Regions from separate parts of the Pseudoduganella sp. genome, predicted to be linked through region 1. Evidence: predicted binding sites of a transcription regulator. Region 1 holds the regulator's gene; each other region holds the start of a gene.

The links. The regulator sigma-54, encoded in region 1, starts transcription at its own class of promoters, with help from an activator protein. The targets are predictions, from matches to a motif close to TGGCANGNAANCTGCTTT.
Region 2: the regulator sigma-54 is predicted to act here: its motif matches at 2,483-2,500, upstream of ACE3TQ_RS16940 (PEP-CTERM sorting domain-containing protein).
Region 3: the regulator sigma-54 is predicted to act here: its motif matches at 2,963-2,980, upstream of ACE3TQ_RS01465 (PEP-CTERM sorting domain-containing protein).

Annotation. Positions count from the first base shown of each region.
Region 1 is NZ_JAYSCO010000009.1:23,954-29,634, reverse strand. Features, by position in the region: gene ACE3TQ_RS06430 (SIS domain-containing protein) at 1-652, shown strand, start outside; gene ACE3TQ_RS06425 (KdsC family phosphatase) at 652-1,188, shown strand; gene lptC (LPS export ABC transporter periplasmic protein LptC) at 1,201-1,794, shown strand; gene lptA (lipopolysaccharide transport periplasmic protein LptA) at 1,808-2,377, shown strand; gene lptB (LPS export ABC transporter ATP-binding protein) at 2,380-3,135, shown strand; gene ACE3TQ_RS06405 (RNA polymerase factor sigma-54) at 3,145-4,632, shown strand; gene hpf (ribosome hibernation-promoting factor, HPF/YfiA family) at 4,700-5,059, shown strand; gene ACE3TQ_RS06395 (enoyl-CoA hydratase/isomerase family protein) at 5,136-5,681, shown strand, end outside.
Region 2 is NZ_JAYSCO010000036.1:35,548-41,228, reverse strand. Features, by position in the region: gene ettA (energy-dependent translational throttle protein EttA) at 1-1,514, opposite strand, end outside; gene ACE3TQ_RS16940 (PEP-CTERM sorting domain-containing protein) at 1,653-2,453, opposite strand; gene ACE3TQ_RS16935 (hypothetical protein) at 2,574-3,389, opposite strand; gene rarD (EamA family transporter RarD) at 3,539-4,420, opposite strand; gene ACE3TQ_RS16925 (GNAT family N-acetyltransferase) at 4,417-4,851, opposite strand; gene ACE3TQ_RS16920 (potassium transporter Kup) at 4,973-5,681, shown strand, end outside.
Region 3 is NZ_JAYSCO010000002.1:98,248-103,928, forward strand. Features, by position in the region: gene recQ (DNA helicase RecQ) at 1-732, shown strand, start outside; gene ACE3TQ_RS01455 (hypothetical protein) at 707-1,738, opposite strand; gene ACE3TQ_RS01460 (helix-turn-helix domain-containing protein) at 1,834-2,808, opposite strand; gene ACE3TQ_RS01465 (PEP-CTERM sorting domain-containing protein) at 3,035-3,598, shown strand; gene ACE3TQ_RS01470 (DMT family transporter) at 3,651-4,559, shown strand; gene trmB (tRNA (guanosine(46)-N7)-methyltransferase TrmB) at 4,549-5,229, opposite strand; gene ACE3TQ_RS01480 (hypothetical protein) at 5,367-5,681, shown strand, end outside.

The sequences.
Region 1 (5,681 bases):
GGCCATCCTGCCGGTGGTCAAGCGCATGGGCGGCCACGTGATCGCCATGACCGGCAAGCCGCAATCGAGCCTGGCCAAGATCGCCGACGTGCACCTGGACGTCTCGGTGGCCAAGGAAGCCTGCCCGATGAACCTGGCGCCGACGGCCTCCACCACCGTCACGCTGGCGCTGGGCGACGCCATTGCCGTCGCGCTGCTGGAGCTGCGCGGCTTCAAGGAAGAAGATTTCGCCCGTTCGCACCCGGGCGGCGCCCTGGGCCGCCGCCTGCTGACCCATGTGCGCGACATCATGCGCAAGGACGCCGCGGTTCCGGCCGTGGGCCTGGAGACCCGCCTGCCGGACGCGCTGCTGGAAATCACGCAGAAGGGCATGGGCATGACCGCCATCGTCGATGCCGACCACAAGCCGGTCGGCGTCTTCACCGACGGCGACCTGCGCCGCATGATCGAGAAAGTGCAGGACTTCACCAAGGTGGTCATCAAGGACGTGATGCACCTGAACCCGCGCACCATCGGCCCCGACCGGCTGGCGGTGGACGCGGTGGCGGTGATGGAAGAATTCCGCATCAACCAGATGCTGGTGGTGGACGATGCCGGCGTGCTGGTGGGCGCCCTGCATATCCACGACCTGACGCGCGCCAAGGTGATCTGATGGCCCTGTCACACGAAGAACTCGTCGCCCGCGCCGCCAAGGTGCGCCTGTTCATCTTCGACGTGGACGGCGTGCTGACCGACGGCAGCCTGACCTACGGCGCCGAAGGCGAGCAGGTCAAGACCTTCAATGTGCACGACGGCCTGGGCATCAAGCTGCTGCAGGAAGCGGGCATCAAGACCGCCATCATTTCCGCGCGGCGCACGCCGATCGTGCTGGCGCGCGCCAAGGACCTTGGCATCGAATACGTGCACCAGGGCGGGCACGACAAGCTGACCCCGTTCAAGGCGATGCTGGAGCAGATCGGCATCACCGAAGAGCAGGTCGCCTTCATCGGCGACGACGTGGTCGACCTGCCGATCTTGAGCCGCGCCGGCTTTGCCGTGAGCGTGCCGAACGGCCGCCCGGAAGTGCATGCGCGCGCCCATTACATCACCGAAGCGGCCGGCGGCCGCGGCGCCGTGCGCGAGGCGTGCGAATTCGTGCTGCGCGCCACCGGCAATTACGAGCGCGTGATGGCGCAGTTCCTGGCTTGATCGGGGCGGAGCATGCGTAACCAGAGGATCGCCCACCGCTTCCGCCTTTCCATCGGCATGATCCTGGTGCTGGTGGCGGCGCTTGGCAGCTTCTACCTGCTGGAGCTGATGAACCGCGCGGACGAGGACATGCAGGCCGATATGCGCCTGAATGAGCCGGATTACATCATCGAGAACTTCTCCTTCGTGCGCATGTCGAAGGAGGGCAAGCCGAGCTACATCATCGCCGGCGACAAGCTGACCCACCGCCCGATCGACGATTCGTCGGAGATCGACAAGCCGCGCGTGCGCAGCCTGTCGGGTGAGACGCCGCCGCTGGACATGCTGGCGAATACGGCGCGGGTGGACGAGGCCAACAGCCGTATCACCCTGAACGGCAAGGTCAGCATCGACCGCGCGGCCTCGCCGCAGGCGCAGTCGCTGCACCTGGCCACGGAGAAGCTGGTGATCTTCCCGGACGAAGACCGCATGGAAACCGACCGGCCGGTGAAAATGAAACTGGGCGACTCGGTCGCCACCGCGAACAGCATGCGCGCCAACAATGCGACGCGCCAGATACACCTGGAAGGCAACGGCACGCTGGTGCTGCCGCCGCGGGCACAATAAACAAGGAAAGACTATGAAACGATTACTGTTGTCGGCAGCCCTGCTGCTGGGGCTCGCGGCCCCGGCGTTGGCGGAAAAGGCCGACTCCTACAAACCGATGAACATCAGCTATGGCGCGCTCGATATCGACGACGTCAAGCAGGTCACCATCCTGTCCGGGGGCGTGACGCTGACGCGCGGCACGCTGGCGATGACGGCGCAGCGCGCCTTCGTCAAGCAGACGCCGGAAGGCTACAAGCACGTCACCCTGTTCGGCGAAGGCAAGAAAGCCACTTTCCGCCAGAAGCGCGACGGCGCCGGCGACCTGTGGGTGGAAGGCGATGCTGAACGCATCGAGTACGACGAGCAGGCCGAGATGGTGAAGATGTTCAGCAAGGCCTCGATCCGCCGCATTGAAGGCGGCAAGCAGAACGACGAAGTGCAGGGCGAATTCATCTCCTACGACAGCCGCAAGGAGTTCTTCAGCGTGCGCAACAGCGCCACCGGCGAAAGCAAGCCGGGCGGCGGCCGCGGCACCATGGTGATCCAGCCTTCGCGCACCGAACCTCCGGCAACCCCGCCTGCAACGCAAGAGAAAAAATAAGCATGGAAGCGAATACCTGCGCCAGCACGCTGGTCGTGCGCGGCCTCCAGAAATCCTACGGCAAGCGCCAGGTGGTGCACGACGTGTCGCTGCAAGTCGATTGCGGCGAAGTGGTCGGCCTGCTGGGCCCGAACGGTGCCGGCAAGACCACCTCCTTCTATATGATCGTGGGCCTGGTGGCGTCCGACGCCGGCACCATCGACATTGGCGGCACCGACGTTTCCAGCCTGCCGATCCACAAGCGCGCCACCCTGGGCATTTCCTACCTGCCGCAGGAAGCATCGGTGTTCCGCAAGCTGACGGTGGAGGAGAACATCCGCGCCGTGCTGGAAATCCAGCAGGTCGACGGCAAGCCATTGAGCAAGGCCGACATCGACCAGCGCCTGGAAGCCCTGCTGGCTGACTTGCAGATTGAAAAGCTGCGCGAAAACCAGGCCCTGTCGCTCTCGGGCGGCGAGCGGCGCCGGGTGGAGATCGCGCGTGCCCTGGCCACCAACCCGCGCTTCGTGCTGCTGGACGAACCGTTTGCCGGCGTCGACCCGATCGCCGTGATCGAAATCCAACGTATCGTACGTTTCCTGAAGGAGCGCAATATCGGTGTCCTGATCACCGACCATAATGTGCGTGAGACCCTTGGTATTTGCGACCGCGCCTACATCATTAACCAGGGCGCCGTGCTGGCCTCGGGCCGACCGGACGATATCATCGCCAACGAATCCGTGCGCCGGGTCTACCTCGGCGAACACTTCCGCATGTAAGCGAAGGCCATGAAACAGACACTGCAACTGCGAACCTCGCAACACCTGGCGCTGACGCCGCAGCTGCAGCAGTCGATCCGCCTGTTGCAGCTATCGACGCTGGAGCTGCACCAGGAACTGGAGCAGCTGCTCAGCGACAACCCGATGCTGGAGCGCCTGGACGATCCGCTCGACCACTCGGTGCGCCTGCTGGCCGATGGCGCCATCAGCCAGGGCGCCGGCAACGATGCCGTGGCCACGCCGGAGGCCCCGGCCCCGGATGGCGCGGATGGCCCCGCCGCCGCCGCCGAAGGCGATGCATACGAAGCCGGCGACGGCGACAGCATCGGCAACGGCAGCGACGACACCGACTGGAGCGCCAGCGCCGGCAGCAAGTCGGCCGACGACGAAGACAGCCGCCCGCAGCTGGAAGCTTCCGGCTGCACCCTGCGCGAACACCTGCTGGAACAGATGCGCGTCACCGTGCAGGAGCCGCGCGACCGCGCCCTGATGGAGATGGTGATCGACGCGCTGGACGAAAACGGCTACCTGGAAGAGCCGCTGGAAGAAATCCTCGAGCGCCTGCCGCCCGAGCTGGAAATCGAACTGGACGACCTGCGCTGCACCCTGGTGCTGCTGCAAAGCTTCGACCCGCCCGGCGTGGGCGCGCGCAATGCGTCCGAGTGCCTGGCGCTGCAAATCAAGCGCATGCCCGGCGTGCCGCTGGTGACGCGCCGCATGGCCCTGACCATTGTCGAAAAGCACCTGGCCTGGTTCGCGCAGCGCGAGTTCACCAAGCTGAAGAAAGCGCTCGACTGCGACGATGAAGACTTGCGCGAGGCGCAGGCCGTGATCCGCCAGTGCAACCCGCACCCGGGCGCCGAGTTCGACTGCGGCGAATCGGACTATGTGGTGCCGGACGTGATCGTGAAGAAGGGCCGCGGCGGCTGGGTGGTATCCCTGAACAACGACGTGGTGCCGCGCCTGCGCGTGAACGCGCTGTACGCCAACCTGCTCAAGCAGGGCAAGAGCGAATCGCAGATGAACGGCCAGCTGCAGGAAGCCAAGTGGCTGATCAAAAATATGCGCCAGCGCTTCGACACCATCCTGCGCGTGGCGGAAGCGATAGTAGAACGACAAAAGAATTTTTTCAGCCACGGCGCGGTGGCGATGCGCCCCCTTGTGTTGCGTGAAATAGCTGATACACTGGGACTACACGAGAGCACTATTTCCCGTGTTACAACTCAAAAATATATGCTCACCCCGCATGGCATGTTTGAGTTGAAATATTTCTTTGGCAGCCACGTCGCGACCGAAGCCGGGGGTGAGGCTTCCTCGACTGCGATACGGGCGCTGATTGTGCAATTGACAGGAGCAGAAGACCCTAAAAATCCTTTATCCGACAGTAAGATTGCGGACATGCTGGGAGAACAAGGCATGGTGATTGCGCGACGGACTGTTGCCAAATATCGAGAAGCGTTGAAAATCCCTCCGGTAAGCCTCCGCAAATCTTTGTAGTGCATGGGTTCCTCTGTGCGCCATGGCGTGCACGAACTCGAGAGCGACATCATCTTTAGGAGTGTGTATGAATCTCACCATCAGTGGACATCATGTCGAAGTGACCCCAGCCATCCGCGAATACGTGCAGAACAAGCTGGAACGAGTCAAGCGCCATTTCGATCAAGTAATCGATATTGCTGTCATCCTGACTGTAGATAACCTCACCGAGAAAGAGAAACGCCAGAAAGCGGAAATCAACCTGCGCATGTCTGGCAAAACTGTATACGTCGAAAGCCTGTCGCAAGACCTCTACGCCGCCATCGACACCCTGATCGATAAACTGGATCGCCAGGTCATGAAGTACAAAGACCGTGTGCAGAACCATAACCATGCGGCCATTAAGCACTTCCCGGACACGTACGAAGCACCACCCACCGCCATGTAAAGGACTGGCCGTGTAAGCACACCAAAGGGCGCAATTGGCGCCCTTTTTTGCGCCCGTCGTGCGTTAAAATATTTGCATGAGCGAATACGTCCACACCCAGATCACGAACGGCACCGGCTTCATCACGCTGGACCGACCCAAAGCCCTCAACTCGCTGTCCCTCGACATGGTGCGCGCGATGACGCAGGCCCTGCTGGCCTGGCGCGACGATCCCGCCGTGGCGGCCGTGGTGGTGCGCAGCAGCAGCGAACGCGCGCTGTGCGCCGGCGGCGACATCCGCTTCTTCCACGACGTGGGCCGTGCCAATCCGCAAGGCGGCAGCGCGCTGCTGGAAGACTTCTTCACCGAAGAATATGCGCTGAACCATTTGATCCATTTCTACCCCAAGTCTTATGTGGCGCTGATGGATGGCGTGGTGATGGGCGGCGGCATGGGCATTGCCCAGGGCGGCCCGGACTGTGGCGTGCGCATTGTCACCGGCCGTACCAAGATGGCCATGCCGGAAGTGAATATCGGCCTGTTCCCGGACGTGGGCGGCAGCCATTTCCTGTCGCATGCGCCGGGCCAGCTGGGCATGTGGCTGGGCCTGACCGGCCTGACCGTGGGCGCCGCCGACGCGCTC
Region 2 (5,681 bases), on a different contig from region 1:
TCCAGGAACCAGCGATCGTGCGAAATCACCATGCACGAACCGGCGAATTCCAGCAGCGCATCTTCCAGCGCACGCAGGGTTTCCACGTCCAGGTCGTTGGACGGTTCGTCCAGCAGCAGCACGTTGCCGCCCATCAGCAGGGTCTTGGCCAGGTGCAGGCGGCCACGTTCACCACCGGACAGGTTGCCCACGATCTTCTGCTGGTCCGAGCCCTTGAAGTTGAAGCGGCCCACATAAGCGCGCGACGGCATTTCGAAGCGGCCCACGCTGAGGATGTCGGCGCCGCCGGACACGGCCTCGAACACGGTCTTCTCGTTATCCAGCTTGTCGCGGCTCTGGTCCACCAGCGAAATCTTGGCGGTCTTGCCGATCACCACTTCGCCGCTGTCCGGCTGCTCCAGGCCAGCGATCATCTTGAACAGGGTCGACTTACCGGCGCCGTTCGGACCGATGATGCCGACGATCGCGCCCGGCGGGATGATGAAGGACAGGTTGTCGATCAGCAGGCGGTCGCCGAACGATTTCGTCACGTTCTTGAACTCGATCACATCGTTACCCAGGCGCTCGGCGACAGGGATGAAGATCTCCTGGGTCTCGTTGCGCTTCTGGTATTCGTATTCGCTCAGCTCATTGAAGCGCGCCATACGGGCCTTAGACTTGGCCTGGCGTGCCTTCGGATTCTGGCGTGCCCACTCCAGTTCCTTCGCCAGCGCCTTCTGGCGCGCCGATTCGGTCGCTTCTTCCTGCTTCAGGCGGGCTTCCTTCTGCTCCAGCCAGGAAGAGTAGTTGCCCTTCCACGGGATGCCATGGCCGCGGTCCAGTTCCAGGATCCATTCCGCCGCGTTGTCCAGGAAGTAGCGGTCGTGGGTAATGCCGACCACAGTGCCCGGGAAGCGCACCAGGAACTGCTCCAGCCACTCGACCGATTCCGCATCCAGGTGGTTGGTCGGCTCGTCCAGCAGCAGCATGTCAGGCTTGGACAGCAGCAGCTTGCACAGCGCCACGCGGCGCTTTTCACCGCCGGACAGCACGCCGATCTTCTGTTCCCACGGCGGCAGGCGCAGCGCATCGGCCGCCATTTCCAGCTGCAGGTTCAGGTTGCCGCCGTCGGCCGCCGCGATGATGGCTTCCAGGCGCTCCTGCTCTTTCGCCAGCGCGTCGAAGTCCGCGTCCGGCTCGGCGTAGGCCGCGTATACGGCTTCCAGTTGCGATTGGGCGGAGAAAGCTTCGCCCAGGCCGGACTCCACCTCTTCACGCACGGTTTTTTCAGGATCCAGCTGCGGCTCCTGCGGCAGGTAGCCGATGTTCAGGCCCGGCATGGGGCGCGCTTCGCCCTGGATATCGGTATCGATGCCCGCCATGATTTTCAGCAGGGTGGATTTGCCGGAGCCGTTCAGGCCCAGCACGCCAATCTTTGCGCCCGGGAAGAAGGACAGCGAGATGTCTTTAAGGATCTGGCGTTTCGGTGGGACGATCTTGCCCACGCGGTTCATGGTATAGACGTAATTGGCCACGGTATGCGTTCTTGTCGATTCGTTTGGAAGGGCGACAGCATACGATAAAAGCCGTCGTCGCGGTAGTTTAGCGCATTGCGCCAGGCGATAAAAAAACCCGGCGCCGGGCCGGGTTTCTTGCGCATGCGCGGGCGGCGTTTAAGCCTTGCGGCGGCGCATGGTGGCCAGGGCCGCCAGGCCCAGGCCGGTCAGCAGCAGGCTGGTCGGCACCGGTACCGAAGCAGGCGCCTTGCCGTCGGCCGGGGTCGAGAGCTGCTGTGCCAGCAGGTCCAGCTTGAAGCCGTTCAGGTCGAACTTGCCCCAGGCATCGTAGACGTAGAAGCTGAGGATGCCATCCTTGGTCAGGTCGGCCAGCGCCTTGGCGTCCAGCGCCATGGAAACGCTCAGGTTACCGCTGTACGAAGTCTGCGAGGTGCGCTCGCTATCGTAGTACTTGGTCCAGCCCTGGCGGTCGTTGCCGCTCTTGTACCATGGGTTGGCATCGCGCTCGTAAGCGGAGGTCGAGGTTTGCAGGTCGGCCATATCGTAGGCCCAGGTGTTGCCCGCCAGGATCCACATCGTGTCGGCGACATCGTCCTTGTACTTATACGTGTAGTAGTCGGTCTTGGTGACATCGACCACCGAGCAGTTCACGTTGTTGCAATTGCCCGGCTTGGGGCGGGTGACCGTCGTCGTTTCACGGCCGTCGAAGGTGAACCCGTCGTACACCAGCGCCGCTTTCGAGTAGGCCGAAACGGTCAGTACACCGGAGAGGATGGAATTGCTGTCCAGGCTTTTACCACCGAGCAGGCTGTTGACGTTGAAATCGAACCATTTGCCCTGGCTCTGGGACAGCTGGCCGCTTGCCGAAACATTGCTGGTCAGGGACACCGGTGCGGCTTGCGCGCAGACCGAGATTACCAAAGCGGCGATACCTGCCAGGAATTTGTTGCTTACCATTATTTTTCTCCCGTGATGGAGCCAGGAAAGAAGCAAGGATCATGCCAAACGGCAATCAATCTTGCTTAAGTTCTTGTTTTCACGGGAGAAATTTAAAATTCCTAAGAGAAAATTATGTTTTTACTTTGATAATGGTGTAAAGTTTTCCGACACGCGCCGGCTGCGCGCCAGCGCGGCCAGGCCCAGGCCTGTCAGCAACAGGCTGCCTGGCAAGGGTATATCCGTCGAGCCGCCGCCCGACTTTTCCACCGTGAAATCCAGGCGCACGCTGTTGATATCAAAATGGCCCAGCGCCGACCAAATGTTCAGGCCCAGCACGCCATCGCTGCCCAGGTCGCCCAAAGCCACCGCGTCCAGCGCCAGGTTCACGCTGAGCGCGCCGCTGTAACCGCCCTGGTGATCGCGGTTGCGGTGACTGTAATAATGCAGCCCGGTCGCATTGGTGCCCAGCACAAAATCCTGCTTCGCTGCGCCATAGTCACCGTATTGCTCATGCCAGTCGGCGCTGTCGGAGCCGACACTATTACCCACGCGCACCCGCATGGTATCGGCCACCATGTCCATGTAATGCATGGTCATGTCGGCCGTGTTGTAGGTATCGGTCACGGTGCGGTTGCGGCAGCCGAGGAAGGGCAGGCAGACGCGCGTCGCGCGCTGGTTGCTGTCGGTTTGTACGTAGCCCGACGCGTCGAAGCCGGCAAAACCGAACACGCCCTGCGAATCGCCCAGCACAGTCAAGGTGCCCGACGTGATGCTGCTGCTGCCCAGCCCCAGGCCCGCCAGCAGGCTGTTGACGTTCAACTGCAAGGATTTGTTCTGGCCCAGGTGCAGATGGTCGCCCAGCGCCAGGGTGGTCGACAAACTAATGGGCGCCGCTTGCGCCGAGGCAGCGCCGATCAAGACCGCCACGCCCGCGAGTACCTTTTTGAACGCCATTGATTTCCTCCTGGTCAATTTAATGTCAATTGCGACAACAAAAGCAATTCACGTGCCGGGGAGATCAAGTGCTTGATTCTAAGAGGAAATTTAGTTTGTGACAGGGAAGTTAACGTGTTTCATTTAGCAAGTTGTAAAAATTGCCGACGTTAAGCATTCGACATTTTCCGGCTGCTCAGCCAGCCCTCCAGCATGTAAATTGCCAGCGCGCCCCAGATGAACAGGAAGCCCACCAGGCGATTGGAAGAAAACGCTTCGTGGAACACCCACACGCCGAGCAGCATCTGCAGCGAAGGCGACATGTACTGCAGCATGCCCAGCACCGACATCGGGATACGGCGCGCGCCCGCCGCAAACAGCAGCAAAGGAATCGCCGTGGTCGGGCCGGCCGCCGCCAGCAGCCAGCGCGTGGTATCCGACTCGGCATTCACGAACACGCTCTGGCCATGGAACACCAGCCAGCCCAGGTAAGCCACCGCCAGCGGGAACAGGATCAGGGTCTCGAACGACAGGCCTTCCAGCGCCGCCAGCGCGGCTGTTTTACGCAGCAAGCCATACGCACCGAAGCTCAGTGCCAGCACCAGCGCAATATACGGCACCTGGCCCGCCTGCCAGGTCAGCCAGGCCACGCCCGTCGCGGCCACGGCGATGGCCAGCCACTGGCCGCGGCGCAGCTTCTCTTTCAGCACCAGCATGCCCAGCAGCACATTGACCAGGGGATTGATGAAGTAGCCCAGGCTGGCATCGACCACATGGCCGTTGTTGACCGCCCAGATATACACAAACCAGTTGGCACTCAGCAGGAAAGCGCTGGCGACAAAGCTGGCCACCACTTTCGGCTGGCGCATCACTTGCGGCAGCCACTTCCACTGGCGCCGCACCAGCAGGACCAGCATCAGGAACACCAGCGACCAGGCCATGCGGTGGGCCAGGATCTCGGACGCCGGCACATCCTTGATAGCATGGAAATAGAGGGGGAACAGGCCCCAGGACAGGAACGCCCCGGCGGCGTACAGCATGCCGGTCTTCATGCCAGCTCCATATGCAGGAGCGGGAAGGGCTGGCCCTGGCCGTCCAGCGGCGAACGGCCGACGGTGCGAAAGCCCAGGTGCGCATAAAAGCCCACTGCCTGGGCATTTTGCTCGTTCACGCTGACTTTACGCGCGCCCAGCGTGGAGCGGGCAAACTCGGCCAGTGCGCGGCCGGCGCCGCCGCCGCGGCGCCCGGGCGCCACGAACAGCATGTCGATCTCGCCGTTGGCCGCCCCGAGGAACGCAAAAGGTGCGCCCGACTCATCGCGCAGGCAGTAAATTGGCGCGTAGCTGCTCATCAGCTCACGCACCAGGGGCACCAGGCGCTGGATGTCGGTTTCATTGAGGAAATCGTGGGTGGCACGTACGGCGGCTTCCCAGACCGCGAAGAGCTGTGGCGCGTCGGCGCTACTGGCTTTACTGATTTGCATGATTTTCTTTCCGTAAAGGAGGAAAATAGCACATTCGCGGTTTTTGCACCGGCCGCCGAAAAACTTGCAATTGGCCTAAGCTTGGCCTATTGTGCGATGCACCAAAACACATTTGGGTGAAATCTTGTCACAACATAAGAAAAGCAGCGTAGCGGCACTGACGCTGGCAGCCATTGGCATTGTCTATGGCGATATCGGCACCAGCCCGCTCTATACCCTCAAAACCGTCTTCGATCCTTCCCATGGCCTGGCGCTCAACCAGGCCAACCTGCTGGGCATCATTTCCCTGATTTTCTGGAGCCTGGCGCTGATCGTCTCGCTCAAGTACGTCAGCCTGGTGCTGCGCGCCGACAACCGCGGCGAAGGCGGCATCATGGCCCTGATGGCGCTGGCCCTGAACTCCGTGCACAAGGCCGCGCCGAAATGGCACTTCCCCCTGCTCCTGATCGGCACCTTCGGCGCCACCATGTTCTACGGCGACTCCGTGATCACCCCGGCCATTTCCGTGCTGGGTGCGATCGAAGGCCTGGAAGTGGCCGCCCCCGCGCTGGAAAAATGGGTGGTGCCGCTGACCATCGTCGTGCTGGTCACGCTGTACTCGGTGCAGCGCCACGGTACCGCCGGCATCGGCCGCTTCTTCGGCCCCATCATGACGCTCTGGTTTGCCGCGCTGGCCATCATGGGCGTGATCAATATCGTTGAAACCCCAGCCATCCTGGAAGCGCTCAACCCCTACCATGCCGCCGTGTTCATGCGCGAGAACGGCTTCATCGCCTTCGTCGCCCTGGGCGCCGTGGTGCTGGCGATTACCGGCGCCGAAGCGCTGTACG
Region 3 (5,681 bases), on a different contig from region 1:
TCAGCCAAGCTCGATTCGATGCTGGGCCTGTGCGAGACGCTGAGCTGCCGCCGCATGCGCCTGCTGGAATACTTCGGCGAACCGGCCACCCCATGCGGCAACTGCGACACCTGCCTGATCCCGCCCGTCTCCTTCGACGGCACGGTACCGGTGCAGAAGCTGCTGTCGGCCATCTACCGCTGCGACCAGCGCTTTGCCGCCGGCCACGTGATCGAGGTGCTGCGCGGGGTGGAGACTGAACGCATCCAGACCTGGCACCACGACAAGCTGTCCGTGTACGGCATCGGCGCCGACCGCAGCGAGCAGGAATGGCGCGCCATCCTGCGCCAGGTGATCGCGCTCGGTCTGGTCACCGTCGACCATGAGCAATTCAGCTCCCTCAAGCTGACCGACGCCGCGCGCCCGGTGCTGAAGGGCGGCCAGAAGGTACAGCTGCGCCAGTACCAGAAGCCGGTCAAGCAAAAGCGCAGCGCGGCGCCGAAAGGCTATGCCGAGACCGACCTCGATGGCGACGAGCAGCGCATCTTCGACCGCCTGCGCTCCTGGCGCATGGGCGCGGCGCGCGAGCACAATGTGCCGGCCTACGTCATCTTCAACGACGCCACCCTGCGCGAGATTGCCAAGGTGCGCCCATCCTCGCTGGGCGAGCTGCGCGTGGTGTCGGGCGTGGGCGAGAAGAAGCTGGTGTCCTACGGCGACGAAATCGTCAGGCTGATCGCCGAGCTTTCCTGAGGCGCATGGCGCCCAGCAGCGCCAGCCCGGCCGCCAGCTGCAGCGCGAGGCCCGGCTCCGGCACCGGCGACAGCAAGACCATGCGCTGGCCAAAGCCCTCGTCCCACAGCAAGGCGCCGATCTCACCTTTTTCATTGATGGTGGCAAGGTGCGCCAGCTCCCATCCCTCCCAGCCGGCTTCATGCCATCGTTCGCCGATCTCGTAGACCTGGTCTTCGAACCACAGCACGGTGCGGCCGATGTAGTACTCGCCGATCACCACGCCAGCGTCGTTCATGTCGGTAATGGTGCCGTTCCACAATTGCGTCAGCGCGCCGTCGCGCCACAGCCAGGGCTGGTAATCATCGGTGGTGCCGGCGATCCACCCGCGCTGGTTGATGAACATGGGCCGCTCGCCCGGCACGCCCTCCAGCGTTGACAGCTGGCCGTCGCGCCAGACCTTGATGCCGGCAATCGTCGCGCCATCGTTTTCCAGCCCCACGCCCACCATGGCGCCGGCATCGTTGATCGCCTGCGGGATGAAGTCGACGAACTGTGTATCCTGCCCGTCGCGCTGCATGAAACCGCGCCGGTACCAGCTGTCCCCGAAGCCGCCTTGCACACCGCCGACAATCGTGCCGTGGTTGTTGATGCCGGCCGCCCCGCCGCTGCGGCCAAAGTCATTCACGCGCTCAAAGGGCCCGCCCTGCACCGACGCCACCGGCAGGTAATAGGTCATTTCCTCATTGTGCGGCGGCCACATGGCCGAGCCCACCGCCGTGCCCTCGTTATTGAATCCGCGTATCAGGACATCGACCGCACCGGTAGCGATGGGCGTCAGGCCCGTGCCGCGGCTCCAGGTGTAGGGCGTGCCGTAGCGTGTCAGCGCGATCACACCCTGATCGTTGATGTGCATATCGCCCCAGAAATCGGCAATCAGCGTGGCACGGTAAGCGGGCGCTACCTGGCCAACGGCGCCCGCCGGCCATAGCAGCACTGCTAGCAATATGGAGGTGAACTTGAGCATGGCATTCTCCCGGCGTAGGCATGGAAGCCCATGCTGCACTTAGCCCGGCAAGCACGCGCGCAGCATCCGCTATCGTGCGGGGTGGCGCGATAGGATCAGGACTTGAGGCCGCTCAGCAGCTGGCGGTAGCGGCCCGGCGGTGCGCCGACCGCGGCACTGAAGCGGTGGCTGAAGTGGCTTACATCGGCATAGCCGCAGGCCTGCGCCACCTGCTGCAAGGGCAGGCTTCCCGCGCGCAGCAGGCCGCGGGCGCGTTCGATGCGGCGTGCCGCGATCCAGGCCGAGGGCGGCATGCCAAAGCTGATGCGGAACATGCGCGCCAGGTGGAATTCCGACATGCAGGCCAGCTGCGCCAGCATGCCCAGTGTGATGTTCTGGTCGAGGTGGGTTTCGATGTAGTCATGCAGGCGCCGCCTAACCAGGGGCGCCAGGCCGCCGCGCAGGCGCTGGCCGGGCTTGAGGGCCGACTGGGATCGCAGCAGCTCGCTCAAGGCTTCATGCGTGATCTCGTTGGCGCGCAGCAGCTGGTCGGCATCCTGCCACGGCTGCTCCAGCAAGGCGCCACACAGGCGCACCAGGCGCTCGTTCTCGAAGTAGGTGCGGTCCTGCAAAGTCAGTTCGCGCGGCTCGCGGTCCAGCTCCGCCACCGCACGCTGCGTGAAATGCCCGGGCATGAAGTAGACATGCAGCATACGCAGCTGGCCGCGCACCACCCACTCCGACTCATGCCAGTCGGGCAGCGAGCAAAGGCGCTCGGGCGCGCCATACTGCCCCGGCAAGCCCTCGCGCTCCACGCTGTAGCCGCCGCCCAGGTAGCAGGACAGGGTGTGATGGCCCGGCTGGCGGTACTCGGTCAGCGCCTCCGGCGTATTGCGCTGCCAGACCGCCGCCGCCAGGCCGTCGCCCAGCCAGGCGAAGCGCTCCAGCGTGGCGTCGGTGCCGGACATGGTGCGGAATACCGCATGCGACATCGCGTCGCCCGGCTGCGCCGCCAGCGCCGCGCGCGCGGCGGCTCCCGCGCGCTGGCGTGGTGCTTTGGCTTGCTCGGAGGGTGCGGTCGAAGGCTTCACGCCGAAAAGTCTAGCACGCGCCCCGTGCGCTTGCCGGCGTGCCGGCAAGATATGCGCAAGGCCAGACAATGCGGGCCCAGCCCTGTCGGGAAAATTTACATGGCTGCCCGGGCTGAAACCAAATAACCCTGCGAATCAGTGACTTGTTGGCGCGGGGCATGAAACTTGCATCTTGTCGCGACGGCAATACTGCCAACAGAACTATTATGATGAAAGGGGAAGGTCGATGAAGAAGCTCGCTTGCCTTGCAGCCCTTGCACTTTGCTTCTCCGCAGCACAAGCAGCCCCGGTCACGCTGGACATGACCAGCGGCACGCATGCCAACCTGAACGGCTCGGTGGTCTTCGATACCTACACCGAGGACGGCTTCCGCCTGCGCATGGTGCGCGCCGGCGACCATTACGACCCCGGCTTCCTGGGCGACATCGGCATCCACAACAGCTTTTCGAATGGCGATGATGTGAGCTGGGTGCTCGACTTCTTCGGCGCCAGCTTCAGCCTGCTCAACGTGAACATTGCCGGCTACAGCGACGGCGCCAGCTCGCTCACGCTGACCGGCTCCAACGGCGCCACGCAAGTCCTGTCCGGGCTCGGCACGCTGGCCGTGGCCGGCATGGGCAATGTGACCTCGGTGGTCTTCAATATCGACCAGGATGGCGGCACGCAAGGCGTCGGCATTTCCGAAATCAACGTCAACGACGCGCCAACGCGCCAGGTGCCACTGCCCGGCAGCCTGGCCCTGCTCGGCCTGGGCCTGGCGGCGCTGGGCCTGGCGCGCCGCCGCAACTAAGCGCAAGGCCAGACAACTGCCAGTGTGCGCGGCGCGGCACACTGGCAGCACTATGAACCTGTCCCTCTACCTGACTACGGTGCTCATTTGGGGCACCACCTGGATCGCGATCAAATTCCAACTGGGCGTGGTGCCGGCGCCGGTCTCGATCGCCTACCGTTTCTGGATCGCCGCGCTGGTGCTGATGCTGATCCTGCTCGCGCGCCGCCAGCCGATGCTGCCGCCGCGCACGGCGTGGCGCTACCTGCTGGCGCAAGGCCTGGCCCTGTTCTGCTGTAACTTCCTGTGCTTCTACTACGCCACCATGTGGGTGCCGAGCGGCCTGGTGGCCGTGGTGTTTTCCACCGCACCGATCTGGAACGCCATCAACGGCCGCCTGTTCATGCAACGCCCGATCCGCCCGCAAGTGCTGGGCGGCGCGGTGCTGGGGCTGGCCGGCATCGTGATGCTGTTCCTGCCCTCCATGCATGGCCACTGGAACGACAGCGGCATGCTGGCCGGCCTGGGCCTGGCGCTGCTGGGCACCTTGTGCTTCTCGACCGGCAACCTGCTCTCCAGCCGCATGCAGGCGCTGGGCATGCAGCCATGGCTGACCAATGCCTGGGCCATGCTGTGCGGCGCCACCATCCTCACGCTCGGTGCCCTGCTGCTTGGCATGCCGTTCACCTTCGACCCAAGCGCGCGCTACGTCGGCGCACTGCTCTACCTGGCCGTGCCCGGATCGGTGATCGCCTTCACGGCTTACCTGCTGCTGGTGGGGAGGATCGGGCCGGACCGCGCGGCCTACTGCACGGTGCTGTTCCCGGTGGTGGCGCTGACGGTGTCGACCTTCTTCGAAGGCTACCAGTGGAGCAGCCTGGCGCTGGCCGGACTGCTGCTGGTCATCGGGGGGAATCTGCTGGCCTTTATGCCAGCACGCAAACCGGCGGGTGCGCCCGCCGGCGCAAAAATCACTTCTTGACGAACACCAGGTCCCACACCCCGTGGCCCAGTTTCAGGCCGCGGTTTTCGAACTTGGTCAGCGGGCGGTAGGCTGGCTGCGGCGCGTAGCCGTCGGCGGTGTTCTGCAACGCTGGTTCGGCGGACAGCACTTCCAGCATCTGCACTGCGTAGTCTTCCCAGTCGGTGGCCAGGTGGATGTAGCCGCCCGGCGCCAGGTGCTCGCACAGGGTCTTCACGAATGGCGCCTGGATCAGGCGGCGCTTGTTGTGGCGCGCCTTGTGCCAAGGGTCGGGGAAGTAGATATGCACGCCCGCCAGCGAGCCGGCCGGGATCATGTCGCGCAGCACTTCCACCGCGTCATGCTGGATCACGCGCAGGTTGGGAATGCCTTCCTCGCCAATCATCTTGAGCAGGCTGCCCACGCCGGGAGTGTGCACTTCCACGCCGATGAAGTCCTTCTCCGGCATCACTTTGGCGATGTGCGCCGTGGTGCCGCCCATGCCGAAGCCGATTTCCAGCACGACCGGCGCCTTGCGGCCGAAAGTCTGCTCGAAGTCGAGCGCCTCTTTCTTGTGTTCGATCAGGAATTGTGGCCCGAAGTCCTTCAGCGCACGCTCTTGTGCCGTGGACAGGCGTCCCGCGCGCGTTACAAAGCTGCGGATGCGGTGTTCGGTCGGGTCATAGAGCATTTTGCCCTTTGGCGTGGTTTCGGAAGACATGGCTAAACGTGCAAGGAAAAGGGGCGATTATACCATTGCAGCCTATTCGCCCTTTACGCGGCGGCCTGCGATAATAGCGGGTCACGCAACCCTGGAAGCTCCCTTTTATGGCCCTCGCACTGAATATCGTCATCATCATCCTGGCACTGGTCACGCTGTATTTCCTGCTCAAGGGCGGCCCCAAGGCAGCCCCGGCGCCAAGCGGCAAGCCGGCGGGCGGCTCCTACACCCCGCTGCCGCAAGGCGAACCGGTGCACCACTGGAGCGACGAGGGCCGCTTCCAGCTGGAAGTGCTGGGAGAGTCGCGCTACTCGGACACCATCCACGCGCTGGCCGGCCAGCATGGCGATGCCCCGGCCGACGCCCACCACAAGGCACTGCTGCTGCCGGACGATAACAATCCCTACGAGGACAAGGCGGTG